One region of the Pseudarthrobacter sp. J1763 genome, then DNA from elsewhere that is predicted to be linked to it. Evidence: riboswitches for the same ligand, from Rfam matches in the RefSeq annotation. Region 1 holds a riboswitch; the other holds the start of a gene.
What was found. A riboswitch is a leader RNA that binds a small molecule or an ion and turns the genes downstream of it on or off. The one in region 1 is predicted to bind cyclic di-AMP.
Positions count from the first base shown of each region.

Region 2: it holds a riboswitch for cyclic di-AMP, as region 1 does, so the genes downstream of both, ACQQCD_RS02170 (C40 family peptidase) here and ACQQCD_RS05965 (hypothetical protein) in region 1, are expected to answer to the same signal.

Region 1 is NZ_JBNPEN010000004.1:217,706-232,697, reverse strand. Features, by position in the region: gene ACQQCD_RS06025 (dihydrodipicolinate synthase family protein) at 1-495, shown strand, start outside; gene ACQQCD_RS06020 (ROK family protein) at 497-1,513, shown strand; gene ACQQCD_RS06015 (N-acetylmannosamine-6-phosphate 2-epimerase) at 1,497-2,183, shown strand; gene ACQQCD_RS06010 (dihydrolipoyl dehydrogenase family protein) at 2,233-3,696, shown strand; gene ACQQCD_RS06005 (ABC transporter ATP-binding protein) at 3,793-4,599, shown strand; gene ACQQCD_RS06000 (YhgE/Pip family protein) at 4,599-6,650, shown strand; gene ACQQCD_RS05995 (TetR/AcrR family transcriptional regulator) at 6,647-7,279, shown strand; gene ACQQCD_RS05990 (SixA phosphatase family protein) at 7,789-8,313, opposite strand; gene ACQQCD_RS05985 (winged helix-turn-helix domain-containing protein) at 8,370-9,284, opposite strand; gene ACQQCD_RS05980 (hypothetical protein) at 9,928-10,842, opposite strand; gene ACQQCD_RS05975 (response regulator transcription factor) at 11,018-11,758, shown strand; gene ACQQCD_RS05970 (sensor histidine kinase) at 11,772-13,292, shown strand; cyclic di-AMP (ydaO/yuaA leader) riboswitch at 13,464-13,639, shown strand; gene ACQQCD_RS05965 (hypothetical protein) at 13,646-14,461, shown strand; gene ACQQCD_RS05960 (glycosyltransferase) at 14,618-14,992, shown strand, end outside.
Region 2 is NZ_JBNPEN010000002.1:34,233-49,224, reverse strand. Features, by position in the region: gene ACQQCD_RS02220 (amino acid ABC transporter substrate-binding protein) at 1-709, shown strand, start outside; gene ACQQCD_RS02215 (amino acid ABC transporter permease) at 710-1,375, shown strand; gene ACQQCD_RS02210 (amino acid ABC transporter ATP-binding protein) at 1,362-2,141, shown strand; gene ACQQCD_RS02205 (alpha-mannosidase) at 2,167-5,196, opposite strand; gene fdhD (formate dehydrogenase accessory sulfurtransferase FdhD) at 5,305-6,147, opposite strand; gene ACQQCD_RS02195 (FdhF/YdeP family oxidoreductase) at 6,150-8,465, opposite strand; gene ACQQCD_RS02190 (molybdopterin molybdotransferase MoeA) at 8,569-9,981, opposite strand; gene ACQQCD_RS02185 (NTP transferase domain-containing protein) at 9,978-10,979, opposite strand; gene ACQQCD_RS02180 (HNH endonuclease) at 11,020-11,520, opposite strand; gene ACQQCD_RS02175 (NlpC/P60 family protein) at 12,284-13,114, opposite strand; gene ACQQCD_RS02170 (C40 family peptidase) at 13,215-13,955, opposite strand; cyclic di-AMP (ydaO/yuaA leader) riboswitch at 14,026-14,207, opposite strand; gene ACQQCD_RS02165 (M23 family metallopeptidase) at 14,339-14,992, opposite strand, start outside.

The sequences.
Region 1 (14,992 bases):
ACTCACTTCAAGCTCCCCACCGATTTGTTGGTCAAGCTCGGTAAAGAGGGTGTGATTGCCGGTGTGAAGGACTCTTCCGGTGATGATGTTTCCTTCCGTCAGTTGTTGTTGGCTGCCAAGGACGTACCGAACTTTGATATCTTCACGGGTCACGAAGTAGTTGTGGACGGCGCGCTTCTGGGCGGCGCTCAGGGTGTTGTTCCGGGCTTGGGCAACGTTGACCCGCGCGGTTACAAAAACCTTTATGAGGCAGCACAGGCCGGCGACTGGGCCAAGGCTGCAGCCGAGCAGGACCGTCTTGCTGACGTCTTTGAGATCGTTTACACCCCGAACGGTCGTGTTTCTGGTGGTGCTGCAGGTTTGGGCGCCTTCAAAACCGCTCTGCAGGTGATGGGGATCATCGAGTCCAACACCATGAGCACCCCGATGCTCTCCTTGAACGCCGAGGAAACGGCTGCCATCAAGGGGATCCTGCAGCGCAACGGCCTGGTCTAGTTTGACCTACGTAATCGGAGTGGACTTAGGCGGCACCAAAACTGCCGCCGGGCTGATCTCTGGCGCGGGTGAAGTTCTGTTCACCGATGTCATCCCAACCTTGAACCGCAGTGGTGGAGAAGCGATCCTCAACGCGACAGCGGCGCTCATCTCCTCACTGCGGGTCAAGGCTGCGGGTCAAGGGCTTGAGGTTTCCGGCGTTGGTATTGGTTCCGCGGGAGTGATCGACGCCGAGAATGGCTCGGTGCTTTCGGCCACCGATGCGATTCTGGGCTGGGCCGGCACTGAGATCACGGCTGGCCTGGCAGGCCGGCTGGCGATTGACCCGGCGAACGTTCTAGCGGTGAACGATGTTCACGCACATGCCCTGGGTGAGGCGTGGCGCGGGGCGGCAGCCAATACTCGTAGTTCACTCATGGTGGCGTTTGGCACCGGCGTAGGTGGCAGTTTTGTGCTCAACGGCCAGCCGCTTTTGGGGCACCACTTTGTGGGCGGGCATGTAGGCCACTTCGCTTCCCCCTATGCCTTCCACAATGGTGCCCCCATCCCGTGTGTATGCGGCCATTCCGGTCATGTGGAAGCCGTCGCTTCCGGACCTGCAATCTTGGAGTCCTACCGCCGCCTTGGAGGCCATAGCGACCTTCCTGACACCAAAGCAGTTTTTGAACTTGCAGCAAGCGAAGACCCGGTAGCGAACATGGCAATCGGTGTGGGCGCCGGGGCTGCCGGTCAGGCCATTGGCGGTTTGGTCAACGTCTTGGATCCCGAGGTTGTGGTGATTTCGGGCGGTTTAGCTGATGCTGGAGATCGCTGGTGGCTGCCCATGGAACGAGCACTGCGCGCGGAATTATTAGCTCCGGTGGCCCAGATTCCGGTGGTCCGCGCTAGTTTGGGTAATGCCGCAGCCCTAGTGGGTGCCGCCAGCTTGGTGTTCACTCGTCTGGCCCCGCAAACAACATCCCAGTTCACCATCACTGAGAAGAAAAACGAAGGACCTGACCGTGCTACTGACCTCTGACGCTCTTGAAGCTCTGCGCCATCAACTGATCGTCTCAGCCCAGGCTTACCCGGGCGAGCCCATGCGTGACCCACGCACCATGGCTCAAGTGGCGGCGTCGGCTGTTATAGGTGGCGCGGCAGCCATCCGCGTTCAAGGCATAGCGGATGTTCAGTTCACCCGTACGGCCGTGGAGGTTCCGGTCATCGGTTTATGGAAGGACGGGCACAGCGGCGTTTTTATCACCCCCACGCTCCGCCACGCTCTTGCCGTAGCTAATGCTGGCGCGCACATTGTGGCCATCGACGGCACCCGCCGGGAGCGGCCTGACGGGCTATCGTTCGCGCAGACGGTGGCGGGCATTCACTCCGATTCCCATGCCCTGGTGATGGCCGATTGTGGGTCCTTTGACGATGCTGTGGCAGCAGTTGAGGCCGGTGCTGACCTGATTGGCACCACCCTCTCCGGTTACACGGGTGAGCGCCCTAAAACTGATGGGCCTGACCTAGAGCTTTTGAACCAGATTGCCCAAGCGAATCTCGGCAAACCGCTGATCGCTGAAGGCCGGATTCACACTCCCGCGCATGCGCGCCAGGCGCTCGACGCCGGGGCGTTCGCCGTGGTTGTGGGTACTGCCATCACCCACCCCGCAAGCATTACCGGCTGGTTTAAGGGAGCTATGCACGCCTAGCCCGCTACCCCCTCTCCCGTGGTTGAAGGCCGCGGGGTAGTGTGGGGAAATGAGCGATCATGCAGAACAATCAAGCTTTGATGTTGTAGTCATCGGCGCCGGTGCGGTGGGCGAGAACGTAGCTGACCGTGCCGTCCAAGGCGGCTTGACCGCTGTGCTGGTCGAGGCCGAATTAGTGGGTGGTGAGTGCTCCTACTGGGCGTGTATGCCGTCCAAAGCTCTGCTTCGCCCGGGCACGGCATTGCATGCGGCGCAGTCAGTGCCCGGCGCCGCAGCGGCCGTCACCAAAACCCTGGATGCAGCGGCAGTTTTGCGCAGCCGGGATGCCTTCGCCTCACATTGGCAAGACGATTCCCAAGTTGAATGGGTCAAAAGCGCCAACATTGACTTTATCCGCGGCCATGGTTGGATCACCGGCGAGCGCGAAGTTCACGTGAGCGGGACTGACGGCGTTGAGCACCAGATCACCGCCAACCACGCAGTGGTGATCGCTACCGGATCACACCCCAATATTCCTGACCTTGAAGGCATTGAGGACGTCCCCTACTGGACTACCCGTGAGGCAACCTCAAGCAGCGAGATCCCGCGCCGCCTCATTGTCCTAGGCGGCGGTGTGGCAGGCTCCGAACTCGCTCAGGCATACGCGCGCCTCGGCTCAAGCGTGAGCCTGGTGGCCCGCAGTGGTTTGCTCACTAGCTTCGCCAAGCCAGCGGCGGATTTGGTCACCGCTGGTCTGCGCGCGGACGGAGTGGACGTTCACCTAGGTACTGCCGCGAAAAAGATCACAGAGAACGACGACGGCACTATCACCGTTGAGCTGGACGGCACCTCGCTCACGGCAGACAAAGTTTTGGTCGCCATGGGTAGGCACCCCGCTTTGGAAGGGGTGGGCTTGGAGCACGTGGCGGGTCTGGCTGCGCCTCAAAACGATATGTGGCGCCTAGGCACTGACACTAGTGGCGCCGTCGTTCTTGAAGAATCCGCTGCCTCTAGTACCCCGTGGCTCTATGCCGTGGGCGACGCTTCCGGCGGTCCCATGCTGACTCACCAAGGCAAGTATCAGGCGCGGATCTCTGGGGATGCGATTGTGGCTCGCGCCAAGGGCGATTTTCCCACAGAGAACAAAGCGTGGTCCAAGCTCGCGCACACTGCCAATGATCTGGCTGTTCCCAGTGTGGTGTTCACGGATCCGGAGTTGGCCAGCGTTGGGCTCAGTGAGGAGAACGCCAAAAAGCAGGGATTCACGGTCTCCACCGTGGAGCTGCCCATTGCAGTGGCTGGCTCTGCTCTGCACGCCGAAAACTACAAGGGCTGGGCTCAATTGGTCATCGATGAGGACCGGAAGGTGATTCTGGGCGCTAGGTTCGCCGGGCCGGACGTAGCCGAGTTACTGCACGCCGCCACCATAGCTGTGGTGGGCGAGGTTCCCTTGGACCGTTTGTGGCACGCCGTCCCTGCTTATCCCACGGTGAGTGAAGTGTGGTTGCGGCTCTTGGAGAAGTACGGCCTGTAGCTCAGAAGGCATTGAGCGCAACAACACATTCCTTCTATTTGTACTGACCGGTCAGTTTGAATAGACTTGAGGTGTCCCCCCAACGAAAGGGCCGCCGTGCTCTCTGCTTCTGACCTCCAAGTGAAAGGCCGCCGCACCGATTTGTTGCGTGCCACCACACTTGACGTCCAACGCGGCCAACTTCTCCTGGCCTATGGCAACAACCAAGAGGAACGTACGGCGCTTGCCCTCACACTCAGCGGACGGATGAAACCCAGCAACGGGACCGCCCAATGGGATGGTCACCCCAAAATCAAAGCCCTCCGGCTCGCAAGCGCATTGGTTGACTCCCCCACCATCAACGAACCCGAACAGCACCTGAGCGTTCGGGACCTCGTCACCGAAGACCTTGCGCTCATCCCCCGCCGCTACCGTGGCGCGCTGCTGAGCAAACCATGGCTCAAAATCAATCGCTTCGAGGACATTGAAAGCTTGTGGGTTGAACAATTGGCCCCGGCCCGGCGCCTCGAACTACTCACAGCCCTTGCGTTGGCCAACCCGGCAACTGACTTGCTGATTGTTGATTCCCCGGATCGGCACAGCGCCCACCCCGCGGATTGGCTCCCTCGCTTGGAGCAATTGGCGTACGACGCCGGACGGCCACTAGCGATTGTTGCGACAGTTTCTGCCGTTCCCAGCACGTGGGACGGCCCCTCGGTGGAGATCGGAAACGCAGCAGAGACTGAGCCGAACCTTGAACCGGAGGCCGAGGCTCCATCAGAGCACCCGGCTGAAAGTGCTGCCAGCGACGAAGCACCGACTGACGCGCCCGCTGGGGCTCAGGCTACTGCCGCCACCGAGCCGCCGCATCACGGGAAACACGCCGATGAATCAACCAGAACACAAGCGTTAGAGGAACTGTAGTGACTGTTTTACGACTAGCAGGCTCCGAGCTCAAGCGCATGACCGGTGGGATCCTGCCCAAACTCACCATCATCGCCCTAACCCTGGTGCCGCTGCTCTACGGCGCCGTGTACCTCTACGCGAACTGGGATCCTTACGGCAATCTTGATGGCATCCAAGCAGCCCTTGTTGTTGAAGATGAAGGCGCTACCAGCACCCCTAGCAATGGTGAGAAAGCCACCACCCTTCACGCCGGGCAGAAGGTAGCGGACAGCCTCATAGAGGGCCATGTCTTCGACTGGAAGAAGGTCAGCTCTGCCGAGGAGGCAGACCAAGGCGTCCGTTCCGGCGAGTACGCATTCGCCTTGAAAATCCCAAAGGACTTCTCAAAAAACCTGCTCTCCCCCTCGAGCTTTGATTCCGCCAACCAGGCCATGTTGAACGTCACCACCAATGACGCCAACAACTATTTGCTGAGCACTATTGTGAGCAAGTTGACCACGGCTGTCCACGAATCGGTAGCCAAGGAGGTTGGTGAGGAGACAGCCAACCAGCTCCTCACCGGTTACGGCACTATTCACACCCAGATTGTTAAGGCGGCGGACGGTGCTGGCACATTGGCCGACGGCGTTGGCACACTTGCCGATGGCACTGTGACATTACATTCGGGAACCACCCAACTGCGCAACGGTGCCCAGCAACTTGTTGATGGACAGGTCCAATTGCGCGACGGTGCCAATCAGCTCTCCGCTGGCGCAAACTCGTTGAATAGCGGGCTCACAGAACTCAAAAACAAGACCGCAACCTTACCGGCAGACACAGCTGCACTAGCCAATGGCGCTGCCCAGGTTGCTGCCGGTAACGCCACACTGAACACCAAGGTTCAAAACGTCGTCAGCCAGTTGCAAACCGTGGATGCGGGGGTGCGTCAGCGTGTTGTGGATTCAACCGCACGGCTGGTCACTGCAAAGGTCATCGACCAGACTCAGGCGGACAAAATCATTGCTGATTTTGATTCCACCGCGGCTTCGAGCCCGGTTGCGGACATCAAAAACACCATCAGTACTGATGCCGCTAGTATTCAAAAGCTCGCCGATGGTTCCGCCGCGGTATCCGCTGGTGCCGGCCAACTCGCTGCAGCAACACCGGCGCTGACGGACGGAATTTCGCGAGCCGCTGATGGTTCATCCCAGCTCGCTAGTGGTGCCTCCACCCTGGCTACGGGCCAACAAACAGCGCTCAACGGTGCCGTGAGTTTGCGCGATGGTGCTGTGAAGCTCGACGACGGGGCGGCCAGCCTGCAGAACGGCGCCAAACAGGCCAGCGACGGTGCGCACACCTTAGCCACCGAACTCAAAAAGGGCGCTGGCGAGATCCCCAACCCGAATGACAAGCAGAAGTCCTCCCTGTCCAAGGTGATCTCTGATCCGGTGGCAGTCAATGATGTCTCCCAGGCTAAGGCCACCTCCTACGGTGCAGGCTTGGCGCCGTTCTTCTTGACGCTTTCCTTGTGGATCGGCGCTTTTATGCTGGTTCAAGCCATGCGGCCTATGACCACCCGCGCATTGGCCTCGAATGCACCTAGTTGGAAAATCGCCATGGGTGGCTGGTTGCCGTTCTTTGTGGTTTCCGCAGTTCAAACAGCAATCTTGTGGGCCGTAGTGACCTTTGGGCTCAAGCTTGAATCCGCCAACCCCTGGCTCACCATACTGTTCTTGTTGTTTGCCGCGATGGCCTTTACCGCCATCATTCAAGGAATCTGCGCCCTCTTGGGCACACCCGGAAAATTTGTGGTCCTGATACTTTTGGTTCTGCAATTGGTGTCCTCCGGAGGAACATTCCCTTGGCAAACCACACCCCAACCGTTCCACGTGATCCATGAAATTCTGCCCATGGGCTACGTAGTCACCGGGATGAGGCACCTGATCTACGGTGGTGACCTTTCCATGATTGGGCCCACCATCCTTGGTTTGCTGGGCTACTTCCTCTTGGGCCTCACCTTCTCCATCTTGGCGGTACGCAAACACAAGTTCTGGACACTCAAAACCTTCAAACCGGAGATCGCAGTATGAGTCAGCTTGCAGCTAATTCAGCCGCCACCGCGGAGACCAAGCGCTTACGCCCGGCACGCACCAACGCTACGCGCCAGAAGCTTTTTGACGCAGCGATGCACCTCATTGGGGAACGAGGTGCTTCTGGCGTCACGGTAGATGAGATCGCTGCAGCAGCTGGGGTTTCCAAGGGAACCGTGTATTACAACTTCGGCAGCAAGTCAGACCTGGTGGCCCAGTTGGTCCGCCACGGTGTAGATCTGATGCTCGAACAATTGGCCGAGGCCAAGGCCGCCGAAGATCCGATTGAATCCACCCGGAACATGATTGATCAAGCGATTCAATTTTTGTCCGAATATCCATCCTTTGCCCGGCTCTGGGTGAGCGAAAATTGGAAGATCCCCAGCGAGTGGCACGAGGTATTCACCGAGCTGCGCGGAAAACTCCTGGCAGTTATTGGAGAAGCGCTGGACGGAATTGCCCTGAAGTACCCGGTAAACCCGAAGATTGCCCGCGGAAGCCTAGAAACGGCTATTTTTGGTGCGTCTTTTGTGGTGGGTCTTGATGTGCAGACGTACCACCCGGAGCGGACCCGCGCTCAGAGCGTGGATGCCATTATGACCTTTGTCCACGGGTACGTTCTGCCCTGATTCCTACGGGATAATGGAAGGCATGCGCCACCTGAGTACCAGCGTCAAGATTGTTATTGGCGCAGCTGTAGGCATGGTGGTTCTGCTGATCCAGTTGGCCATCACGCTGGACACTATTGCGTTTTACGCCCTGCTAGCCGTGACGTTTTTGGGTTATCTTGCGGGCCTCTACGCGTTGATTGAACGACGCCGCTACCGGCTCCTTGCGCTCGCTGGTGTGGGAACCATATTGTTCATCGCCTTCGGCATAGCGTTTTTGCGCGCTTGGGGCATTGCCTTTACTGATGCAGCCAGCGCTGGCAGCTCGTTGCGCCGGCGTAACTCTGACGCATACTTTTATCTTTCAGCGGCATCCTTGCTGGGCACACTGGGGATGCTATTCGTGAGCTCCCTGTGGCCGGTCAGGCGCGCCAAGGCAGTCCGGCGTAGCAAGCCCACGCAACGGAAACGGCCACCCACAACTAGCAAGCGTTCCGTGGCTCCGCCGCGCAGTACTAGAGCGAGGCCGGTTACGCCCGCGGTACGGCGAAGTGCGTCAGCTTCGCATCCGCCCCGTCCAGCTCGGCCCAAGACTTCTCCAGCTCCAAAACGGCCAAGCCGGTAGTGGGATAGCCCGAGGCAAGATCCATATAAGCGTCCTGATCTGACTCACGTGAGGCCAAATGTAGAACCAGCTCTTGGACACCGGGCATGTGAGAGATCACCATCAGCGTGGTTACGGTATCAGGCACATGGTTGATCACTGTGAGCATTCTGGTGGCACTGGCCGAATACAAACCGTTTTCCAGTTTGGGCGTCGGCGCCTTGTCGCCCAGCTCATTGCACACCCAAGTACACGTCTGTCTGGTTCGTAGCGCCGAGGAACACAAAATAAAGTCCGGGATCACGCCGTGCTCAACCAACCATCGCCCTGCCATGGGCGCATCACGGTGTCCACGTTCTTCAAGCGGACGGTTATGATCATCAACGCCAGTAGGCCAGTCGGCCTTGGCATGGCGCAAAATCACAAGGCGCTTGATGTGATGCTGATTCATGCCCCAAGCCTAGCTTTTGATGCCCACTAGTTCGACGGCGGTGGGCGCCGACGGGACTAGATGGAGTATTCGGGGGCAGCCCAGACGATGACCTCGGGGTGCTCATAGAAGCGGTAGCCCTGGCCGCGTACGGTGCGAACCGTGTTGGCAAGACGTCCCAGCTTGGAGCGGAGGCGGCGAATGTGAACGTCGATGGTGCGCTCGTTCGGGACGTCCTGAGCGTTGCGCCACAGACCATCGAGCAATTCTTCGCGGCCCACGGTGCGAGTACCGTTTTCAACCAAGTAGTTGAGCAACTCGAATTCTTTGAAGGTCAGATTCAGTGACTCGCCGTCGAGGGCAACCTCGCGGCGAGCAAGGTCAATCAGTACACCGGAAGGGCGCGGTTCCTGTCCTTGCGGGACACGTGCCTGCTCTGCACGCTGTCGAGCTACAACTGCGGGGTCACCGAAGGTGGAGCGAACCACGTCCAGGGCGGAACCCTGGGCTGACGCCGGGGCAATAGCCACTGCTGCGTAGCTTTCGGCTCCCGCAACCAGCTGCTGAGCGTAGGCACGAATTTCCTGAGCAAGCTTGGCGATTGAGGTACCAGCAGCTGCAGCAGTTTCTTCGTCAACGCCCATGTAGAGGACAAATCCGCGTGCCACGCTGTCATTGGGAACGGAGCGGAGTCCGCCAGCGTTAGCGCCTGCGGTTTGAGCGCCGCCTTGGCTGATCACTGGGGTGGGCGCGGTGATCGGCGCAGCGTCGTTACCCACGGAGCGCAGCAGTGCGAAGTTGTTCTGGTGGTAGCTGGCGGGAACGTAACCCGGAGCGTTGTTGTATTGCGAATTGTTGTACTGCGCGTTGTAGCCACCCTGGCCCTGTTGAGCGGGTGCTGAGCCAGTTCCGAACTGAGCACGCTGGCCGGAATTCACGGCGCGGTTAGCGTTACGAACGGAGATGTGGACGTATCGGGATGCAACTGACATGGGAGTCTTTACCTCAATGTGAATAGCCGTCATCGCGGCTTCGAATACTCAAAATTTCCCGCAATGAATGATGGGGAGCGCCCGACGCTGGGCAGGTGGACGATTACCTATGACTTATGGGTGGAGAGTCAGGCGCACATTCGACAACGGCGAATCTCGTGACCAACGGGTGTGTTGGGACGGATAACTGCGGCTGCAGATGCTGTTGAGTACTTGTTCACAATGGAAGTGTCCTACGTAACAATGAAAACTTGCAAGTAACAAAGCCCTAAAAAGTCCGCATTATGAGACAAAGCTGTCCATTGTGTTGAGGATCACAATTCGGCAGATTGCTGAGAATAACAGTTGTTTTTGCCACGGTGGCGCTTGGATACGCACTCATCCGAAGATAATTCGGCCATCTCTGATTTATGACGGAAAATATTCTAGATTTCATCGTATGACGCGATGTGTCCTCCGACGCCCACTCCGTGGACGCCGGGAAGACAGGCGGGCAAGAAAAAAGTCTTGGGCGGCGGCGTTGTGCCGTCGCCCAAGACTGGGTAGTGGAAACCACTCTCTACTACTCGGCCTAGGCCCAGTAGTAGGTTCACCGCTTCCCGTCCGTGTCAGAAGAGCCAAAGAAAGCGGTTAACAATTCACATTAATTGGTGTTCGTCGTAGCTGTTGTCAATTGAATTGATTCTGCTGCGTAAGAGTCGCCGTTCTTGAGAGCGGAAATCCTTACCGTGGCTCCCTTAACAACGTCGGCGATGGTCGGCGTCGTAGTTTGGGTACTGGTTTGCCGCCGGCCAAAGCCGCCGCTGGAAACTGTCACCCCAGTGCCGATGGAATAGCTGCGCGTAAAGCCGTCGGCGCTTTTGACGGTGACAGACGTACTGCTGACCTCAGTGACCGTCCCGGTTTGTTCGCCAACCGTGACGTATTTCTGGTTCCGCAACACAACGTACTCGCCGTGGACGGAATTGAGAGCGGCAATATTTCCCGGACCGGCCATACCGCCGTCCATCCCACCCATCCCGCCACCAATCTGGCCGTCTTGCGCACCGGGGCCCATCTGGCCGTCCTGCGCTTGACCGTCAAGGCCTTGGCCACCGGCGATTCCATTAGCACCAGTGCCGTTGTTGGCGGCAGAGTTATTTCCAGCCACAGCCACAGCCGCTGCAGCACCGCCAGCAATAACCACTGCAGCACCGGCAGCGATGACGGTCTTTTTCACCGTCCATTGCGACGCCGGTTTGGCACCTTGCGCGGGTGCTCCCCACGCGGCGGGCTCAGCGTACTGATGGTTCTGGTACGGAGCGCCTGAATGCTGCTGCTGCGCATACTGGCCGGTCTGCTCCGTGGCCTGCGGGTACTGCTGCTGAGCATTCTGGAACTGGTCAGCTGAATACTGCGGCTCCTGGACCTGCGGCTGCTGGGTTGGCTGGGTTGGCGCGAATCCGCCCGAAGCCGGATCATAGGCCGGCTGAGGGACCGCACGTGTTGGTGGGACTTGGTTAATCTGGGGGTTCTGCGTGGTCTGATCTTCGCCGTTGCGGTTATTTTCTGTGCTCACTGCGATTCCTTCGCCATGGGTGGGTAGCTTCTCCACCAGCATCCAAAGAAACCCTGTGTTGAGGCTGTGCACCGAGACAGCCGTGCCTGTGCATCCAGCTAGGTAGGCTAAGACGCACAGGCAGCTCACAGCTTCGGCTCAGCGGCGAACTACACACAGAGTGGAGAGTTATTCCATGGCCACACCGCACTCCATGACAAATAATCTTCCCGCCCTCAGCCACCCAGACGGATCCCCCATCCGAGCACTCGTAGTGGATGACGAACCGAGCCTTTCCGAGCTGATGAGCATGGGCCTCCGAATGGCTGGCTGGTCAGTCGCCGTTGCCGCTGACGGCCCTACAGCTGTAAAAACTGCCCGCGAGTTCCGCCCGGACGTTCTGGTTTTGGATGTGATGATTCCAGGGTTCGACGGCGTTGAGGTCCTTAACCGGGTCCGGCAATTTGCGCCTGAGGTACCTGCCCTGTTTCTGACAGCTAAGGATGCTGTGGAGGACAGGATTGTGGGCCTTGCGGCCGGCGGTGACGACTACGTCACCAAACCGTTCAGCATGGAAGAAGTCCTGTTGCGTCTGCACCGTTTGGTTCAGCGTTCTGGCATTGCTGCTCAGGACTCAGCCGAGCTGGTGGTTGGAGACCTTGTCTTGAATGTGGACACTCGTGAATGCACCCGTGCTGGGGAAGAAATCAGCCTCACGGCAACCCAGTTTGAGCTGCTGCGTTACTTGATGGAAAACCCCAAGCGTGTGGTTTCCAAGTCGCAGATTTTGGACCGGGTATGGGACTACGATTTCGGCGGTCAGGCGAACATTGTGGAACTGTACATCTCCTACTTGCGCAAAAAGATTGAATCGGGTCACCCTCCCATGATTCACACCATTCGCGGCGCTGGTTACACCATCAAGCCGGCCGAATAGTCGGGGGCTCAACGTGTCTTCTCTTGCAGGCGCCACTCGGCGGCTAGGGCGCAGCTGGCTGAGACCCAGCACCTGGCAGCTCCGTACCCGGCTGGTGCTGGTGGCCATGGCTCTTTTGGTGGCCATTTGCGGCATCGTGGGCTTGGTCAGTTATGCCTCGATGGACTTGTTCCTGAACCGGCAACTCGATGAGCAGCTCAAGTCTTCGTCCCAGCGCGCGGCAGACTTCGGCCGGCCGCCGTCGGGCTCCGACTCGGGACGGCCAGACCCGCTCGAAGCGCGTGGCCAAGGCGCCGGAACGCTCAACGCGCGCATTCTTGGCGGCACCGTGAGCAGTGCTGGAATTCTGGCCGACGACGGCACCCGACAATCGCTTTCCGACGCCGACAATCAGGTCCTGGTGGGGCTTGAGCCGAGTGCCGGGCCGGTTAGCCGCAAGCTCTCAACGGGAAACTACCGGCTGGTTGCCGTCCAAACCCCCATTGGTGATGTGATCATCACGGGATTGCCGTTGACCGAGAAGGAAGGCACTCTCGGGTCCCTAGTGTGGACCACTGTCTTTGTCTCTTTGGGTGGGTTGATTCTTATTGGCCTCGCCGGGACAGTAGTCATTCGGCACACTATGAAGCCCTTGGAGGAGCTGTCCAATGTGGCCACCAAAGTCTCCCAGCTTCCCTTGGACGCCGGTGAAGTGGGCTTGGCTGTGCGGGTTCCGGCTAAGGCGGCCCAAGCTGGCACCGAGGTGGGAAATGTTGGTTTCGCGCTGAACAAGATGCTGGATAACGTCTCCAACGCTCTGGAAGCCCGGCAAAAAAGTGAAACGAAAGTTCGGCAATTTGTGGCAGATGCCTCGCATGAACTGCGTACTCCGTTGACGGCCATTCGCGGTTATACGGAGCTTATGAAGATGACTGAGACTTTCAGTGAGCAGGGTGAACAGTCACTCAAACGGGTGGAGAGCCAATCCAAACGAATGACGGCTTTGGTGGAGGATCTGCTTCTTTTGGCCCGTCTGGATGAAGGCCGGCCGCTGAACATCACCAACGTGGACGTGACCCAACTGGTGGTTGAAACGCTCAGCGACGAGAAAGTGATGGCTCCAGACCATCACTGGAAACTCCAGCTCCCGGATGAGCCGGTTACGGTGCGCGCAGATTCGGCCCGTCTTCACCAGGTTTTGGTGAACCTTTTGGCCAACGCTCGCAAACACACACCCGCCGGGACCACAGTGGTGGCTGGCGTTGGGCACTCTGCAGACGGCAGCGTAGTGATTACAGTGACCGACGACGGACCAGGGATCAGCCCGGAGTTCCAGGACAGGATCTTTGCCCGCTTTGCCCGCGCAGACGCGTCTCGGTCAGTTAATCAGGACACCGCATCAACCACCGGCGCTGTTCGCGAAGGAAGTTCTGGGCTTGGTCTATCTATTGTTGAGGCGATTATGCAGGCCCACGGCGGCTCGGTAGAGGTGACGTCCCGGCCCGGCCGTACCGAGTTCGCGCTACGTTTGCCGGCCCCCGCCGTCGTTATTTAGCGCTTTGGTGGCGGCTCCCGCGGAGACCTACCACCGAGGTGTGGTGCCGCGGCATGGTTTTATCAACCAATGTGGCCGCCGTTACCTAAATGTGACTTAACTTCTGAGCTCCTGTACCGTAAATAGGGTGCGCCCGCCGTTGTAGGCGCGCTCCGTGCTAGTCGCCAAGCTCTGCCGCTACCCGGATTCCGTTCCATGAGGCAGAGGCGGGGGACCCAAGTTTTGGTCCTGCTGCTCACACCAGCAACCTCGGGGTGAAGCGCACGGCAGAATTCGTTCACTGCCATGCGCCGGGTGTCTCTCATCCGAATCCGACAGCTAACTCCGCAGGCGCTACGAGAGGCAAACCACTGATGTCTGAAAACTTTTCCAGCCGCCGTGAGGCGCGCGAATCGGCCACTGGCCGCTCCCGCAGAGCTCACAAACATGAGTCATCACTGAAGCAGAGCGCCAAGTTCCTGCCGAAACTGATCGGTTACCGCACAGCTGTAGTCAGCACCGCCTTTGTGGTACTCCTTAGCGCATCGGCCGTAAGCCAAGCAGCCGTTGAACCCACCACTGCCTCCGCCTTGCCCGGTAGCGGCACAGCGAGCGCAGCGGCCGGTGCCGTGCTGAGCTTTGAAGGCTCGCCCGTCAAGGGATCCTCTGAAGGCTCCCAGCCAGCCGCTTCTGCAAGCTCAGCATCCAACTTGTCCGCCATGTCTAGCAGCGAGACTGCTAGCGATTCAGCAAGTGCTGACAAGGCCGCCGCCGCGAAGGTTGCAGCAGCGAAGGTTGCCGCCCAAAAGGCAGCAGCAGCCAAAGCCGCAGCGGTAAAGGCAGCGGCCGCGAAGGCGGCAGCAGCCAAAGCGGCGGCGGCTAAAGCTGCCGCAGCAGTTCCGGTCAACGACCCCGCCGGCGCCCAGGCCTACGCCGCCTCACAACTTTCAAGCCACGGCTGGGAGCAAAGCGAGATGCAGTGCCTAACCACTTTGTGGAACAAGGAATCTGATTGGACCACTACGGCCACCAACGCAGACTCTGGCGCGTACGGCATTGCGCAGTCACTCCCGGCAGAGAAGATGAGCACCGCCGGTTCGGACTGGCAGACCAACTACAAAACCCAGATCAACTGGGGTTTGCAGTACATCTCCGAACGGTACGGATCCCCCTGCTCGGCACTGACGTGACACCTCGGCCACAACTGGTACTAAACACTAATCCTCACTCGTGAGAAAAGGTCTCGGCATCACGCCGGGACCTTTTCTTTGCGCTCCTTCATAGTGCACAGCATCTACACAGCTTTGACCTAAAGCCAGCACAACACCGCCCTTCAGTGTTGAAACATGACGATCACTGACCAGGCAAAAGTTGATGCATCCGCGGCCGCATCACCCGGGTATCGCGGGATCCTGCCCCTACGGCGAAGCGCCGTTGACACGCGAGTCGCAGTCCCGATCCTGGATGTGGCCATTCCGGTTTACAACGAGGAAAAGGACCTTGAAGAGTGCATCCGGCGCCTCTACGCATACCTGAGCGATAGTTTTCCCCACTCGTTCCGAATCACCGTGGCGGACAACGCCAGCACGGATTCCACCCTCAAAGTGGCAGAACGGTTGTCCCGGGAAATTCCGGAAGTAGCAGCAGTTCATTTGGCCGAAAAAGGGCGGGGTAACGCGCTGCGAAAGGTGTGGCTGGCCTCGCCGTCGCCCGTTCTTGCG
Region 2 (14,992 bases), on a different contig from region 1:
GGACACTTCCCTCAGCGACGTTAAGTCCAAGGGCGAATTAGTGATTGCTACTGAAGGCACCTACAAGCCGTTCAGCTTCCACGAGAATGGCGCTGGCAAGCTCACCGGCTTTGACGTTGAAGTAGCCGAAGCAGTTGCTGGCAAGCTCGGCGTCAAGGCAACATTCCAGGAAACCCAGTGGGACTCAATCTTCGCTGGTTTGGAAGCCAAGCGTTTTGATGTCATTGCCAATCAGGTTTCCATCAATGATGAGCGCAAAGCCAAATACGATTTCTCCACTCCGTACACCATCTCTTCGGGTGTCATCGTGACCAAGCAAGACAACAACGACATCAAGTCCTTCGCGGATCTGAAGGGCAAAACTACTGCCCAGTCACTGACCAGCAACTGGTACACCTTGGCGCAGAAGTCCGGTGCCAACATTCAGCAGGTTGAAGGCTGGGCCCAGGGCGTGAGCTTGGTCCGCCAAGACCGAGTGGACGCAATTGTTAATGACAAACTCACCTACTTGGACTACGCCAAGAACACCCCTGACGCAGGCCTGAAGATCGCCGCGGAAACCACTGACAAGTCAGAGAGTGCACTGACCGTCCGCAAGGGTTCCACAGCTTTGAAGGACGCCATGGACTCGGCGCTGAAAGACTTGGCAGCTGATGGCACACTGACCAAGACCTCCGAAAAGTACTTCGGCGTGGACGTTACTAAGTAAATGCCCAGCACCTGGGATTTGATCTGGACTTCCTTGGGCCCCATCCTTTTGGGTGCGGTCCAAGGAACCATTCCGTTGACCCTTGCCTCCTTTGTGGTGGGTTTGGTGTTGGCGCTGGTGGTGGCTTTGATGCGCTTGAGCAGCAACAAACTGCTCTCTGGGCTTGCCCGCATCTATGTATCCATCATTCGCGGCACACCATTGTTGGTTCAGCTGTTTGTGATCTTCTACGGCCTACCATCCTTGGGCATCAAGCTTGAGCCGTGGCCCAGCGCCATCATTGCTTTCTCACTGAACGTGGGCGGCTACGCTGCGGAGATTATTCGCGCAGCGATCCTCTCGGTACCCAAAGGTCAGTGGGAAGCCGGGCACACCATTGGTATGTCCCCCGCACTGACTTTGCGCCGCGTGATTCTTCCGCAGGCCGCACGCGTCTCCGTTCCGCCTTTGTCCAACACCTTTATCTCGCTGGTCAAGGACACATCGTTAGCCTCGCTGATTTTGGTCACCGAGCTCTTCCGCAACGCCCAACAGATCGCAGCGTTTAGCCAAGAATTTATGATCCTTTACCTCGAAGCTGCGTTGGTTTATTGGGTGATCTGTTTGGTTCTCTCGAGCGGACAGTCTTGGCTTGAAAAACGATTGGATCGATATGTCGCCCACTAATTCAGCCGCACCCGTCCTCTCGGTTCGTCACCTAGCCAAGGCTTTTGGTGATCACCAGGTGCTTAAAGACATCGACATCGACGTGCCGCGCGGCAAGGTTGTGGCGCTGATCGGTCCTTCGGGTTCAGGCAAAACTACCGTTTTGCGCTCCTTGAACGGCCTTGAAACGCCCGACGCCGGCACCGTCACCATTGGTGAGAACCACACCGTGGACTTCTCCTCACCAGTGTCCAAAAAGGAGCTCGCTAGCCTGCGGGATCGCAGTGCCATGGTGTTCCAGCACTACAACTTGTTCCCCCACATGACGGTTCTTGAAAACGTCATCGAGGGACCTGTGCAGGTTCAGAAGCGCAAACGGGCTGAAGCTACTGCGGATGCTGAAAAACTTCTAGAACGAGTGGGTCTGCTCGCTAAAAAAGACGCATACCCTTTTGAGCTCTCCGGCGGCCAACAGCAGCGTGTGGGTATTGTGCGCGCATTGGCACTGCGGCCAGAGTTGTTGCTCTTTGACGAACCCACCTCAGCGCTGGATCCCGAACTAGTAGGCGATGTTTTGGGTGTGATCAAGGAACTAGCCGAGGAAGGCTGGACCATGGTGATTGTTACCCACGAGCTCGCCTTCGCCCGGCAAGTAGCGGACGAGGTCATTTTTATGGACGGCGGTGTGGTGGTTGAACGCGGACCGGCCGCCGAAGTGCTGCGCGCACCTACTCATGAGCGCACGCAGCAATTCGTCAACCGGCTGCTGAACAGCGACTACCAGTAGCGGCTTGGCTGCCAGTACCGCGTATTTAGCGGCTGAAGCGGAGCGTGACCAGCTGGAACGGGCGCAGCGTCAACTCCACAGAATCCTTGCCACAGTTCACTCCTGGTACCGCTATTGGCCGCTCCAGTAGGTCCACGGTAGCTGCAGCGGCTGCCGGGAAATTCGCTGTCAGGACCCCGGAGCTGCGCTCCCCCAAGGATTCGTAAAGGCGCACAATAACGTCCCCGCTGCCGTCCTCAGCCAGTTTGATGGCCTCCACCACCACGGCTTGGTTGTACACGGTGAACAAGGGCTCAATCTCGCGACCGCCGGTGAGTACTCGGGGCACCAAGTTGGTCCGGTAGCCCTCTTCAACCGCCTCGGCAATACCTGCCCCGGGACGGATAGTCACCGAATATTCATGCCGCCCCAAATCCGCTTGAGGATCCGGGAACTGTGGTGCCCTCAGCAAGGAAAGGCGGACTGTCGTCGTCGTTCCTCCGTCCTCTCGCACGGCCCTGGTGACGTCATGCCCGTAGCTTGCCGAGTTTGAAATGGCTACGCCGTAGCCCGGTTCGCCAACATGGATCCAACGGTGCGCACAGATCTCGAACTTAGCTGCTTCCCAGGAAGTATTGACGTGGGTGGGCCGGAAGACGTGGCCAAATTGGGTTTCCGAGGCTGAGCGGTCTGCCCGCACATCCAAGCTGAACGCCAGTTTGAGGAGCTTCTCTTTCTCTTGCCAGTCCACCGAGGTAGTGATGGCGAGCGATTCGGCCCCCGCCGCTAGCGAGATCCGCTGGGTCACGGGAGATTTACCAACCAACGCCTCAACCACCACCACAGCGTCCCAGCCGCCGCGTTCTAGAGTGACTGAGCGAACGTCTGCGGCAGTTACGTTATGGCGGTAGAACTCGTCAATGTCCCAGGCATCCCATTGGTTGGGTGTATCTCGGAAGAGTTCCAAGCGGTTTCCCGGTGCTTCAGGGGAAATAGCCTCGCGCCCGGTGCGGTGTTCCAGCAGGGAGACAACCTGACCTTCAGCGTTGATCTGGGCGCGGATCAGTCCGTTGTCCAGAACGTAGCCGCCATCCAAGTCCTGGACTTGAACAGCTTCCTCGGCACGGATGGGTCTTGCGGCGGCAAAAGCGGGCACACCGTCACGTTCATGTGGTGCGGCGTTGAGCAAAAATTGTTGCTCTCCTTCACCCAACATTTTTGCCGTGGCCGCGGCGATGATCGCTTCAAGATCACGTTCAATGGCAGCATAATTTCGCTCCGCATCCTGATGAACCCAGGCGATGGAAGAGCCCGGGAGAATGTCGTGGAACTGCTGTAAAAGCACTAACCGCCACAAGCGCTTCAGCTCCTCAGCCGGATACGTATAGTCGTGGTGACGCACTGACGCGGTGGCCGCCCACAACTCAGCTTCGCGGAGTAAGTGCTCGCTGCGTCGATTGCCCTTTTTGGTGTTCGACTGGCTGGTGTACGTTCCGCGGTGCAGTTCGAGGTACATCTCCCCCACCCAGACGGGAAGATTTTTGTACTCATCTTGGGCCGTCTCAAAAAAGTCTCTAGCGCTACCAAGCTGAACCTTGGGCGAACCTTCCAAATCCTCCGCGCGGTGCGCCGCAGCGAGCATTTCGCGCGTGGGCCCACCACCGCCGTCGCCATAGCCAAAGGGCACCAGCGAGGTGTTGCCGCGGCCATGATCACGGTAGTTTCGCTGTGCATGGGCCAGATCCCGCCCACCCAAGTCTGAGTTATAACTATCCACGGGCGGGAAGTGAGTGAACACTCGGGTGCCATCAATGCCTTCCCAACTGAACGTGTGGTGGGGCATCTTGTTGGTCTGATTCCAGGAAATTTTTTGGGTCAGGAACCACCGAGACCCGGCTGCTTTCACAATTTGCGGCAAAGCGGCCGAGTAACCAAAGGAATCCGGCAACCACGCCTCGCGGCACTCCACACCGAACTCATCCAAGAAGAAACCTTTGCCCTCAACAAATTGCCGGGCCATTGCCTCACCACCGGGCATGTTGGTGTCCGATTCCACCCACATTCCGCCCACGGGAATGAACTGTCCAGCATCAACTTTCTCGCGAATTCGGGCGAACAGCTCCGGGTAATATTCCTTGATCCAGGACAGTTGCTGGGCGGAAGAGCAAGAGAACACAAAGTTGGGATCCTCATCCATCAACGCCACCACGTTGGAGAAGGTCCTGGCACATTTGCGGATGGTTTCGCGGACAGGCCACAACCATGCGGAGTCAATGTGCGCGTGCCCGGTGGCCACAATGTTGTGAGCCGAGGCATTGGCTGGCTGGCTGAGAACTGGTTTCAAGGCCTCCCGGCCAGCCGTTGCCGTGCCGGACACGTCCTCCGGATCCATGCGGTCCATCATGGCCTCGAGGGCCCGGAGAATGTCGAAGCGTCGGGGCTGGTCCATGGGCAGCTCGTGCATCAGTGACCGCAAAGTATCAACGTCCTGGGCTAGCTCCCACACCGTTATGTCCCGTTCGGCCACCACAATCGGGCCCAGCCTATACCTGAGCTCTTCGCCTACCGTGGCCTTATCGCCGAGGTTAGTGGGAGCGAAGCTCCACGCTTGGGTAAGGTCCGGGTTCGCAGCGGCTTCCACATAGAGATTGAGCTCACCGCTGTGAGTATCCGGGCCAATCAGCTCTAAGGGAATGTGCAGGTTTTTGGGCGAAATAGCTTTGATGATGGTGCCGTCTGCTCGCCATGCGATGCCCTCGCATTGAAAACCGGGGCCCTGTCCGTTGAACCCCAAATCAACCAACACTTCAACACTGCGTTGTGGGTCTTTTCCCCAACCGGCCGGCACGCAACCTTGCAGGCGGATCCATTTGGTACTCCAACCGCGTCCCCATGCAGAGCCCTGCGCAAGGGGTTCAAAGTTTTGTCCAAGCGCCTCAGCTGCCGGGACAGGTTCGTCCGGAACATCCCATGCAGAGAGTTCCAATTCGGTAGAACGCGCATAGATCGCGGGCACCAATCTGTCCTTAATGAAACGGTCAAGACGGGCTTCGGTTATTCCGCGATCATCATGCACAGTGGCTCCCTTACGCACCCTTCGGTGGTGCTAATCGATGGACAAAATCTACCTGTCAAGGCAGCTATTGACCAAGGGCTGTCCATCCCTTCGCCCGCGCAAGATGCTTTACGCAGTGATCCTCTCGTGGCCTGAATACACGTTGATGCTCTGGCCCCGGCTAAAACCTGCCAAGGTTACAGCACTGCTTTGAGCCAGTTCGACGGCGAGAGAAGAGGGCGCGCTGACGGCCGACAGCACGGGTATACCCGCCAAGGAAGCCTTCTGGACCAATTCAAAAGATGCCCGGCCGGAGAGCTGAAGGACTGTGCGGTTCAGCGGCAAACGCCCTTCGCGGAGAGCCCAGCCAACGACTTTGTCCATCGCGTTGTGCCGGCCAACGTCCTCGCGCAAACACAACAACTCGGCTTCCCCCTGGTCATTGACGGAGAACAGACCAGCAGCGTGCACTCCCCCGGTTTTTTCAAACACCGCTTGAGCGCTGCGAAGCTTGTCCGGCAAGGAAAGGAGCGTAGCGACGGGGACAGTGAACTCGTCATCAGTCGTCGGTGCATAGTGCGAGGACTTGTGTACGGCGTCGATCGAATCGGTGCCACAAATCCCGCACGAGCTCGAGGTGTAGATTTTCCTTCCGGCGTCCGGGACCGGAACGTCAGGCCGCAATTGGGCCTCCACCACATTGAAGGTTTGGACGCCATTCTCATCCTCGCCAGCACAAAAGCGCAGGGAGATCAGTTGCTCCGGTTCCCAGATCACCCCTTCAGAGACCAAAAAGCCAGCCACAAGGTCAAAGTCATGCCCGGGTGAACGCATGGTCACCGAATAGGACAAGTGGCCCAAACGGATTTCCAACGGTTCTTCAACGGCTAGCTGATCCTCGATGACGCGGTGTGGGTGTTCGCTTCCCACAACGTACTTATGGACTTTGGTTCGTTGCGTTAGCCTGCCCATGCTCAGCTTTCCTTGTGGGCCACAAAGCGCACAGTAATGGCTTTGAAACCGGGTGTGTTTGATTCGCGTGCAACAAGTTCACGGTGAACCAGCGCGTTGGCCTCCGGGAAGTAAGCTGCCGCGCATCCCTTAGCCGTGGGGTAGCCAACCAGACGGAAACTGTTGGCGCGGCGTTCGGTGGTGACGCCGTCGGACCCGGTGAAACTGGAGATAACATCCACCATATCGCGGTCAGCGAATCCTGCCTGTGCGAGGTCCTCGGGATGGATGAGCACTACTCGGCGGCCCTCAGAGATGCCACGGTATCGGTCATCCAGGCCGTAGAACGTGGTGTTGTACTGGTCGTGGCTGCGGACGGTCTGAAGAATCAGGTGCCCGGCCGGCGGGTTGAGATATTCCAGCGGGCTAACGGTGAAGTGGGCCAGCCCCGTGCTGGTTTTGAAAGTGCGTGTATCCCGCGGGGGGTTTGGTAGGACAAAACCGTTTCTATTCCGGACCCGGGTGTTGAAGTCTTCGAACCCGGGGATCACCCGAGATATGTGGTCGCGGATCACGTCATAGTCCTCAGCCATGGCCCGCCAGTTGATGGGGTGATCTTCACCCAGTGTTGCTGCGGCCATCCGTGCAATAATCACCGGCTCCGCCAGCAAATGATCACTCACCGGTTCCAGCCGGCCCTGAGTGGAGTGAATAACGGACATGGAGTCTTCAACTGACAAAAATTGCCGCCCGTCCGGGTGTTTAACGTCCGAATCGGTGCGGCCCAAGGTAGGAAGAATCAGCGAGGTTTTGCCGTGGACCACATGTGAGCGGTTGGGTTTGGTGGAGATGTGGACGGTTAATCCGGCCCGTTTCATCCCGGCTTCGAGCGCTTCTGTGTCAGAACAGGCGGCGGCGAAGTTGCCACCCATGGAGACAAAAACATCCACTGCATTCTCTTCAAACGCCTGCTGGGCGCGCACCGCGTCAACGCCGTGCTCGCGCGGCATCGGAATACCAAATTCTTTTTCCAGAGCGTCTAGGAAGCCAGGACGAGGTTTCTCCCAAATGCCCATGGTCCTATCTCCTTGGACGTTGGAATGACCTCGCACAGGGCAAGCGCCCGCACCCTTTTTACCAAAGTTTCCTTGCAACAAAAGGACGTTGATGATCTCTTTGAGGGTGTCCACGGAATGTGGCTGTTGGGTCAGGCCCAGTGCCCAGCAAATGATGGTGGCTTTGGATCTAATGAGCATGCCCGCGACGGTGGTGATCTCTGCTCGGCTGAGCCCAGTGGCCAGTTCAGTCTCGGCCCAGTCCAGTGTTTCGCGAGCCGCAGCGTATTCGGTGAAGCCCTGGGTTTGGCTCTGGACAAATTTCTGGTCAACCACGGCGCCCGGGGATCGTTTCTCCGCTTCCAGCAGCAAGTGGCCCAGCGCCTGAAACAGCGCCAAGTCGCCACCAACTTTGATCTGCAGGAATTCATCGGCTAAAGCAATACCGTTTCCCACGATTCCTTGGACGGTTTGAGGGTCCTTGAAGTTCAGCAGTCCGGCTTCGGGAAGCGGGTTGATGGCAACTACCTTGCCACCTCGTTTTTTGCACTCCTGCAGGGCCGAGAGCATTCGTGGATGGTTGGTTCCAGGGTTTTGTCCGGCCACAAAAACCAGCTCAGCATCATGAATGTCCTCGAGGGACACCGTGCCCTTGCCGATTCCAATGGTGGGAGTCAGAGCGCTTCCGGACGATTCGTGGCACATGTTGGAACAGTCGGGCAGATTGTTGGTGCCAATGGCGCGTGCAAAGAGCTGGTAGATGAAAGCAGTCTCATTCGCGGTGCGCCCAGACGTGTAAAACACACACCGCTCCGGCGTGGTGGCACGGATATGCTCACCGATCAGGTCAAAGGCACCCTGCCACGAGATCGGGGAATAGTGAGTTTCTCCGGGCCGTATGACCATGGGCTCGGTCATGCGGCCCTGACTACCCAGCCAGTACTCGGTTTTGCCCTCAAGATCAGCGATCGAGTGCTCATCCCAAAACGCAGGGGTCACGGTGCGGAGCGTGTTTTCCTCAGCGATTGCTTTAGCGCCGTTCTCACAAAACTCTGCGATTTTACGGTTTCCGGTGATGCTTTCCGGCCATGCACAGCCCGGGCAGTCAAAACCGTTGTGCTGGTTGACGCGCAGAAGCGCCCGAGCCGTGCGGGCGACCCCGGCCTGAGCCAATCCGCGGCCCAATGCAACACCAACTGCTTCGATGCCAGCGGCACTGGTTTTAGGTGGGTGAACTTCAAGATCAGCTTCATTGATGTCTGCCAGCGGCCCGTGCTTGCTCATACCTTCATCATGTCCCTACGGTTCACCCGAGACAAGCCACGCCCCCATACAACGCCGCCGAGTCACGCTCCAGGCACCAAGCAAACATCGCTCCCCGCAGCGACTAGCCCAGTGCGCTCCAGTCAACCGGCCCCGTGGAAGCTGCTTTACGCCGTGCGGCTTTCGCTGCGCGTTCTTTGGCAGCTTGCTCCTTAGCTGCCGCTTCCTTGGCTACCTTCTCCTCGGCGCTCTCAGCCGCTTCCAAAGGGGTTGCCCATGGCAGTGAGATAGCATCAACGAGTTCACCCATTTGAACCCCATGCGGCGGCACGATCATTAGCCCATCAGCCATAGCCAAGCCACGCATCATGCCTGGTGAATGGTGCCCTGACGGCGCGGCCATCCCATACAGCTGCCGGAACGGCATCACCCGGGTGGGTCCTTGGTGAGCATCAAGACTTGTTCCGCACGGGACCTGCACTACGGCCGGGGCCGGCAAATGTCCCAATTTGGCAATCAGCGGCCAGCCAAAACTCAACAAGGCGACCATTGCCGCCGTCGGATTTCCAGGCAGACCCAAAACGTAGCGCCCGTCAGGAAGTTCAGCGAGAACCGTTGGGTGCCCCGGGCGCATCGCCACAGTGTCAATCAGGAACCGGGCACCCAATTCTTCAAGGACAGAACGCAGGTGATCCGTCGCCGAAGCGCCGGTCCCGCCAGTGGTGATAACGACGTCGGACGGCAGCTCTACTTGTTCCTCGTCAAAGGCGCGGCGCCAGTGGTCAAGGTGGTCCTCAACGTGCAAAGTTTCAGCATAAATGCCACCCAGCTGTGTGATCACCGAGGGAATCTGAGGGCCAAAAGTATCCCGGACGCGGCCCGGTGCGGGAATCCCGTGATCCACCACTTCGCTGCCCGTACGCAAAAACCGGACCACCGCGCGGCCCACCACCGGCAGCTGATCGTGCCCAGCCAAAGCCGCCAGTGCAACTTGGGCTGGGTTGATCACCGTTCCAGCAGGAATCAACATATCCTCAACGCTGGCTTCCTCGGAGGCCCGGCGGATGTGCTGACCATTGCGCGGCTCCCCCGGCTTAGCCCTGCCGCCGAGTCTCACCACGGCGAGGCCGTCCTCATCCAGAGTTAATTCGGCGCTCTCTGAACGCAACACAGCTTTGGCCCCAGGTGGGATCAGACCGCCGGTCACAATGGGGCTCGCTTCGTGTGGCGCCAGCCGTTTGCCAGGCTCTACCGGGATCCAGGGTCCGGTGCCGTTAACCGCCCAACCATCCATCGCGGAGGATGCGTAGTGCGGCATGTTGTGAAGTGCCACTAGATCCTCAGTGAGCGTCCGGCCCACACACTTGTCAAGATCAGTGAGCGAGGGAGGAAGCGGCTGCGGGTGGTTGTAGGCGAGCTCGCGGGCCTCATACCAGTTGTGCGCCAGCGTTTTATGGGCCGTTTTGTGCGAGATTCCAGTATTGGGTTCTACCTCGTGACTGTTGTGTGCGGAGGCTTCAGGGGCGGAATCGCTCATTCGGCGTTGTATTCACGGGAGAACGACTTCGCGGTGCTGAGGGCTCGGTCCGTTGCCTCTTTAAGCGCATCAGCGAGTGTTTCGGTGTCCAAGTCTTCTCCTGCACGGCCAGCCCGCAAACCAACTTCCAATCCTGCGGCGAGGCCAGCCAAGTAGGTGGTCAACGGAGCGGCAGGACGAACCACCGAGTGCGCGGCGACCCCGGCAAGATTCAAAATACCTTGGACATCCACTTCGATGTCCTCAAGTTCCAGCGCTTGGGCCAAGTCAGCGCACCACTGTTCAAGGACCTCGTCCTGAGTGTTCATCGTTGCCTCCCGGTTGCGTTGAGCTTGAGCGTTAGTCCCGAGTGGAACAGGTGGCGTGGCGCCCAGCTCGGCTGCGTCAGCGAAGGTATCCAGATCGCGAGCCCAGAGCTCTACAACCGGCACTTCCACCAGATCTAGACTAGCAAGCAGGCTCCGCATTGAGGCGTTAACAGCCTTGCCGGTCCGGTCCATTTCACGGGACACTGCACTCAGAGACGAGGTCCGGTACATGGCGAGCAAGGACTGATGGCGACCGTCGGGCGTAACCGCGATTGCGCCGTCGTACTGTTTTTGTTCTGTACTACTAGTGCCGGTAGGAGGCGTTGCGGTCTCCCCCACCTGTTTGGCCAGTTCGACGACGGCCGGTGCGGCGTGTGGCATATCGCACGCCAAAATCAGGGTCCACTCTGCTGTCTCGCCGCGAGTTTGTTCGGCACCTAGGGCTCGAAGCCCTGCCACAATGCCAGCCACCGGTCCACCAAACAGAGGCTCCTCGCGGGCGAAACTCACAGTACTACTGAGCTCCCTGAGATCTTGGCTGGGGCCCACCACCACTGTCCGCTGAGCATCCCGGGCCGCCATGACGGCAAGCTGCAATAGGGTGGAGTCCTGCACTACAAACTGCGATTTCTCCACGCCTTGGAGCCGGGAAGATCTGCCGCCGGCGAGGATGATCGCATCAAAGTTCATCCGCTCAGCCTATGGCAGCGCTCCGTGGAGATCTGTGGTGTTACGCGGCAGACTGTGGTGCTAGAAATGTTTCCCAATCAGCAGCAGGGCGCTCAAGCTCTTTGATCTGCCACGTGGTTCCCCGCGGCGGCTGGGGTGTGAACCGCAATTTCCAACCCATCTCCGCCGGAGTGTGATTCCCCTTGACGTTGTTACAACGAAGGCAACACGCCACAAGGTTCTCCCACGAATCTTCGCCACCACGGGAACGCGGCTGAATGTGGTCAATGGTGTGCGCCGACTTGCCGCAATAGCCGCAACGGTTGCCATCACGTCGCAGAACCCCGCGTCGAGTCACAGCAAGGCTCGGCTCAAACCGCGGACGGATATAGCGGTTGAGGAGAATTACGGACGGCCTGCCGAAGACTTCACCCGGACCGACCACAGGCTCATCATCCTCCGCCACCACGCTGGCTTTCCCGGCCAAGACAAGGACCAACGCCCTGCGGAATGTCACTACCGCAAGCGGTTCATACCAAGCATTCAGAACGAGAGTGCGCATGCACGTACCTCTTTATGGCCGCACCTAGGAGGGGCTCGAGGGCCGGCTGCCCCCGGCATACCCGGGTTATGGATCGACTTAACTAGAGTAAACACACCCAGCAGCACACCACGTTCACTTTGCTCCGATTTCGGTTTGTGTCGGTAAAAGTTCACTCCGCCGCCACCGGCCCGCAACCCGCGCGTTCGGCTTGATGCAGGCCGTCACCTGTCTGTTCGGGCTAGGTTGTTTCGGGTTGGGTTCCTTCCAGCCCAGTTGCTCTTTGAAAAACTTCAGCGCCGAGCTCAGCTCCCCCGGAATGTAGGGGTTTCTCTGTGGCTGCATGGGCGGGAAGGTCAGCAACTGGGCTGGAAGGCCGGGGTGTTGCTGATGGGAGGTGCTAGGAAATGCGGTGAGCGCAGCGGGAATGCGGTGTGGACGCCGGCCGTGGGACAGCCGGGCGATTGAGAGTGTGCGCGGCAGCTCAACTTTGCCGCCAACAGAGTTTTGTGAGCCCCGGAATCATAGGCAAACCAGCCTAAAACCTGGAGCTCCGGCCACTAAAATTGAGCTGCGATGCACGGGCAAGGGACAAGAGTGCGGCGGGAAGCAGTGGCTGCAAGGGCAAGGCAGAAGGCGGGTGGACGGCATGGGAGTGGAGGAGAAGACTTGGTTAGAGAAGCCCTGCAACCGGATCCAATGGCGCTGAAGATTTATGGGCGCCTAGCGTTAAAACAAAGAACCCCCGCCGCTATGCGACGAGGGTTCTTCAAACAAGCAGGTATTAGCCGCCAACGCGGATGTAAACGGGGCCCGAGCCAACGTTGACGCTGAAGAGCGCCGTGGTGAAGCCGTTCCAGCCACCGTGTACAGCCTGGCCGTTACCAACGTAAACAGCGATGTGGGCAAGGCCCGCGCCACCGTCTGCGTAGTAAACCAAGTCGCCCGGCTGCGCCTCAGCGGCAGAAACCGTGCGGCCCAAGGACAAGTAGCCTGCTGGCCAGCCGTGGTAGTTGATGCCAACTGCCTTGAGGGCGTTGGTAGCCAAGGCAGTGCAGTCCTGCGCAACACCGAGCTGAGCGTAAGCAGCGGCAGCAATTGCTGCGCCCTGGCCGCTAGCCGATGCGGTGGAGGTAGCTGCCGGAGCAGCGGTTGCAGCAGCCGGAGCTGCTGCAGTCTGCTGTGCTGCCGGGGCTTCTTCAGTGGTAGCAGCTACCGGAGTAACTGCAGTCGCCTCAGCCTGAACCTGTGCTGCAGGCGTTGCTTCAACGGCCGGAGCCGCAGCAACAGGAGCGGCAACCGGGGCCGGCTTAGCAACCGAAGAAGAGCGAACCTTCTCGAAAGCGATGGTCTTCTGAGCGGCAACAACCTTCACCGAAGATGCGGCGTGGACTTCCTGCGCAGAAGTAGAAGTGGACTCACGCTGCACGTTGTTCTCAGCAGCGTTAGCGGCGATGCCGCTAGTCAGGACCAAGCCGGAAGCTGCAGCGATAACCGCAGCTTGGCGACCCATGCCACCAGCGTTTTCGCTGACGGCCTTGGCAATGACAGCCAGCGAGTTGGTCTTAGAGACCTCGGCGCGGTGCCGTGCAATGTTGCTTGCACGAGTAGTCATTAGTACTCTCTTTCGTTTTCCTCAGGCACCGCGAAGGCAGCCATCGGGCTTTGGGCAGACCGGCGTCTTGGGGGTGGGCCGGTATGCCCCGAACGGGTTTTTAGCGGAGCGTGAAGTACGAGGCGGAGCCCGTAGCTGCAACCGCATGCAGGAAAGTGCCCTGCGAGGGGTTCAACGCGCTGATCATCATGCCGTTGCCAACGTAGATACCTACGTGAGCGCCGCCATTCTGCATCACCAAGTCACCGGGAGCCGGGTTGGCCGTGGGGGTCATGGAGTTCCATGCCTGAACACGCGGGATGCTGATGCCAGCCTGGGCGTAAACCCACTGCGTGAAACCGGAGCAGTCCCAACCTGCGGGAGTAGTGCCGCCCCATACGTAGGGGCTGCCGATGCCGGAGTACGCAAGTCCAACCAGACCTGAAGCAGCCGCCGAAGAGGCGCTGTCCTTCTTGGTGGACGCCGTCTGCACAGTTGCCTGAGCATCGGCACCGGTGGACTGAGTTGCCGTTGCTGCGGTGGTGTCAGCGTTGGAGTCAGTGGTGCTGGTCTCGTCCACGGTTGCGGTGCTGTCCGCCTCATCGGTGGACTGCGCTGCAACTTCAACAACCGGTGCAGCTTCTGAAGCGACGACAGTGCGCTCGAAGCTCAGTGCTGCAGTGGGTGCTGCGGTAACGGTCAACTGGGCTGCTGCCGAGAAGTCCGTAACCGGGGATGCCTCACGGTTGGTCTCTGAAGCGTTGGCCGGGAGGCCGATGCTCAGTACCAAACCCGAAGCTGCGGCGATAACAGCGGCCTGACGGCCTACCGTGCCGGCATTGGAGGAAACAGCTTTGGAAATAGCGTTGAACGGGCTCTTAGGAGCCACTTGTGCGCGGTGACGCGCAACGGTGTTGCTTGAAGACACGAAAGAAGCCTCTCCCAATGCCTACGAGGTGAGCTGTCGGATTCGGATGGGAGTCATCCGGCCGTAGAAATGTTCCTAGAAACACTCTTACGACTTAACCCCAAGGCCTTCTTACGAAGACCAAAGTTGGTTCCCCCGCCTCTGCCAGACGATGTAATGCGAACGGACCTCGGGCGGTGGCAGAGTTAGGCAATCCACTCGAGAACGTCAGCTTGTATAAAAGTTGACGCGTAAATGACGGTACAGGAGTTTCGATCAAATGTCACGTTCAGGTCACGACGGGGACCTTCGATATGACAAGCCACTGGGGGCAGGGCTTAGAGCCATCCCTCGGGATCTACAACGTCACCGTTCACCATTACTTCAAAGTGAAGGTGGCAACCGGTAGAAGCGCCCGTGGTGCCGCTGAGGGCAAGAACTTCTCCGCGCGTTAGCTGCTGACCAACGGTGACGCTGATCGAGGAGAGGTGGTTATACGTGGTTTCTAAACCGTTTCCGTGATCAATAACCACACGGTTTCCGCCACCATAGGGGTGCCAGCCGGCGAAAGTTACTTTGCCGCTGGCTGCTGCATGCACGGCCGTACCGCACTGCGCTACAAAGTCTTGGCCGCGGTGGAACTCACCCATGCCGCCAGTAATCGGATTAACCCGGTAACCAAAGGGCGACGCCTGGACCAGTGTGTCCAGCGGTGCACCCAAGCTTCCCTTAGCTGCTGCCGGCGTTATTTTGCCCGCTGACTGCGCGCCGAGAAGCTGCTTGAGCCTAGCGTCTGGGTCTACGGTACTTGTTACGGTGCTGCGGCTGAAGCTGATTTTTGCGCCTGAATCGGCGGTAACGGCAACCTGCGGCGCGGCTACTACTGCCGCCGCCGGGGCTGCGGAACCCATGGATTCTGCGGCCAAGGGGCCTGAAGTTGTGGGGAAGGATACTGCCAGAGCAAGACCTGCTGCGCCGAGCACAAGCCCAGC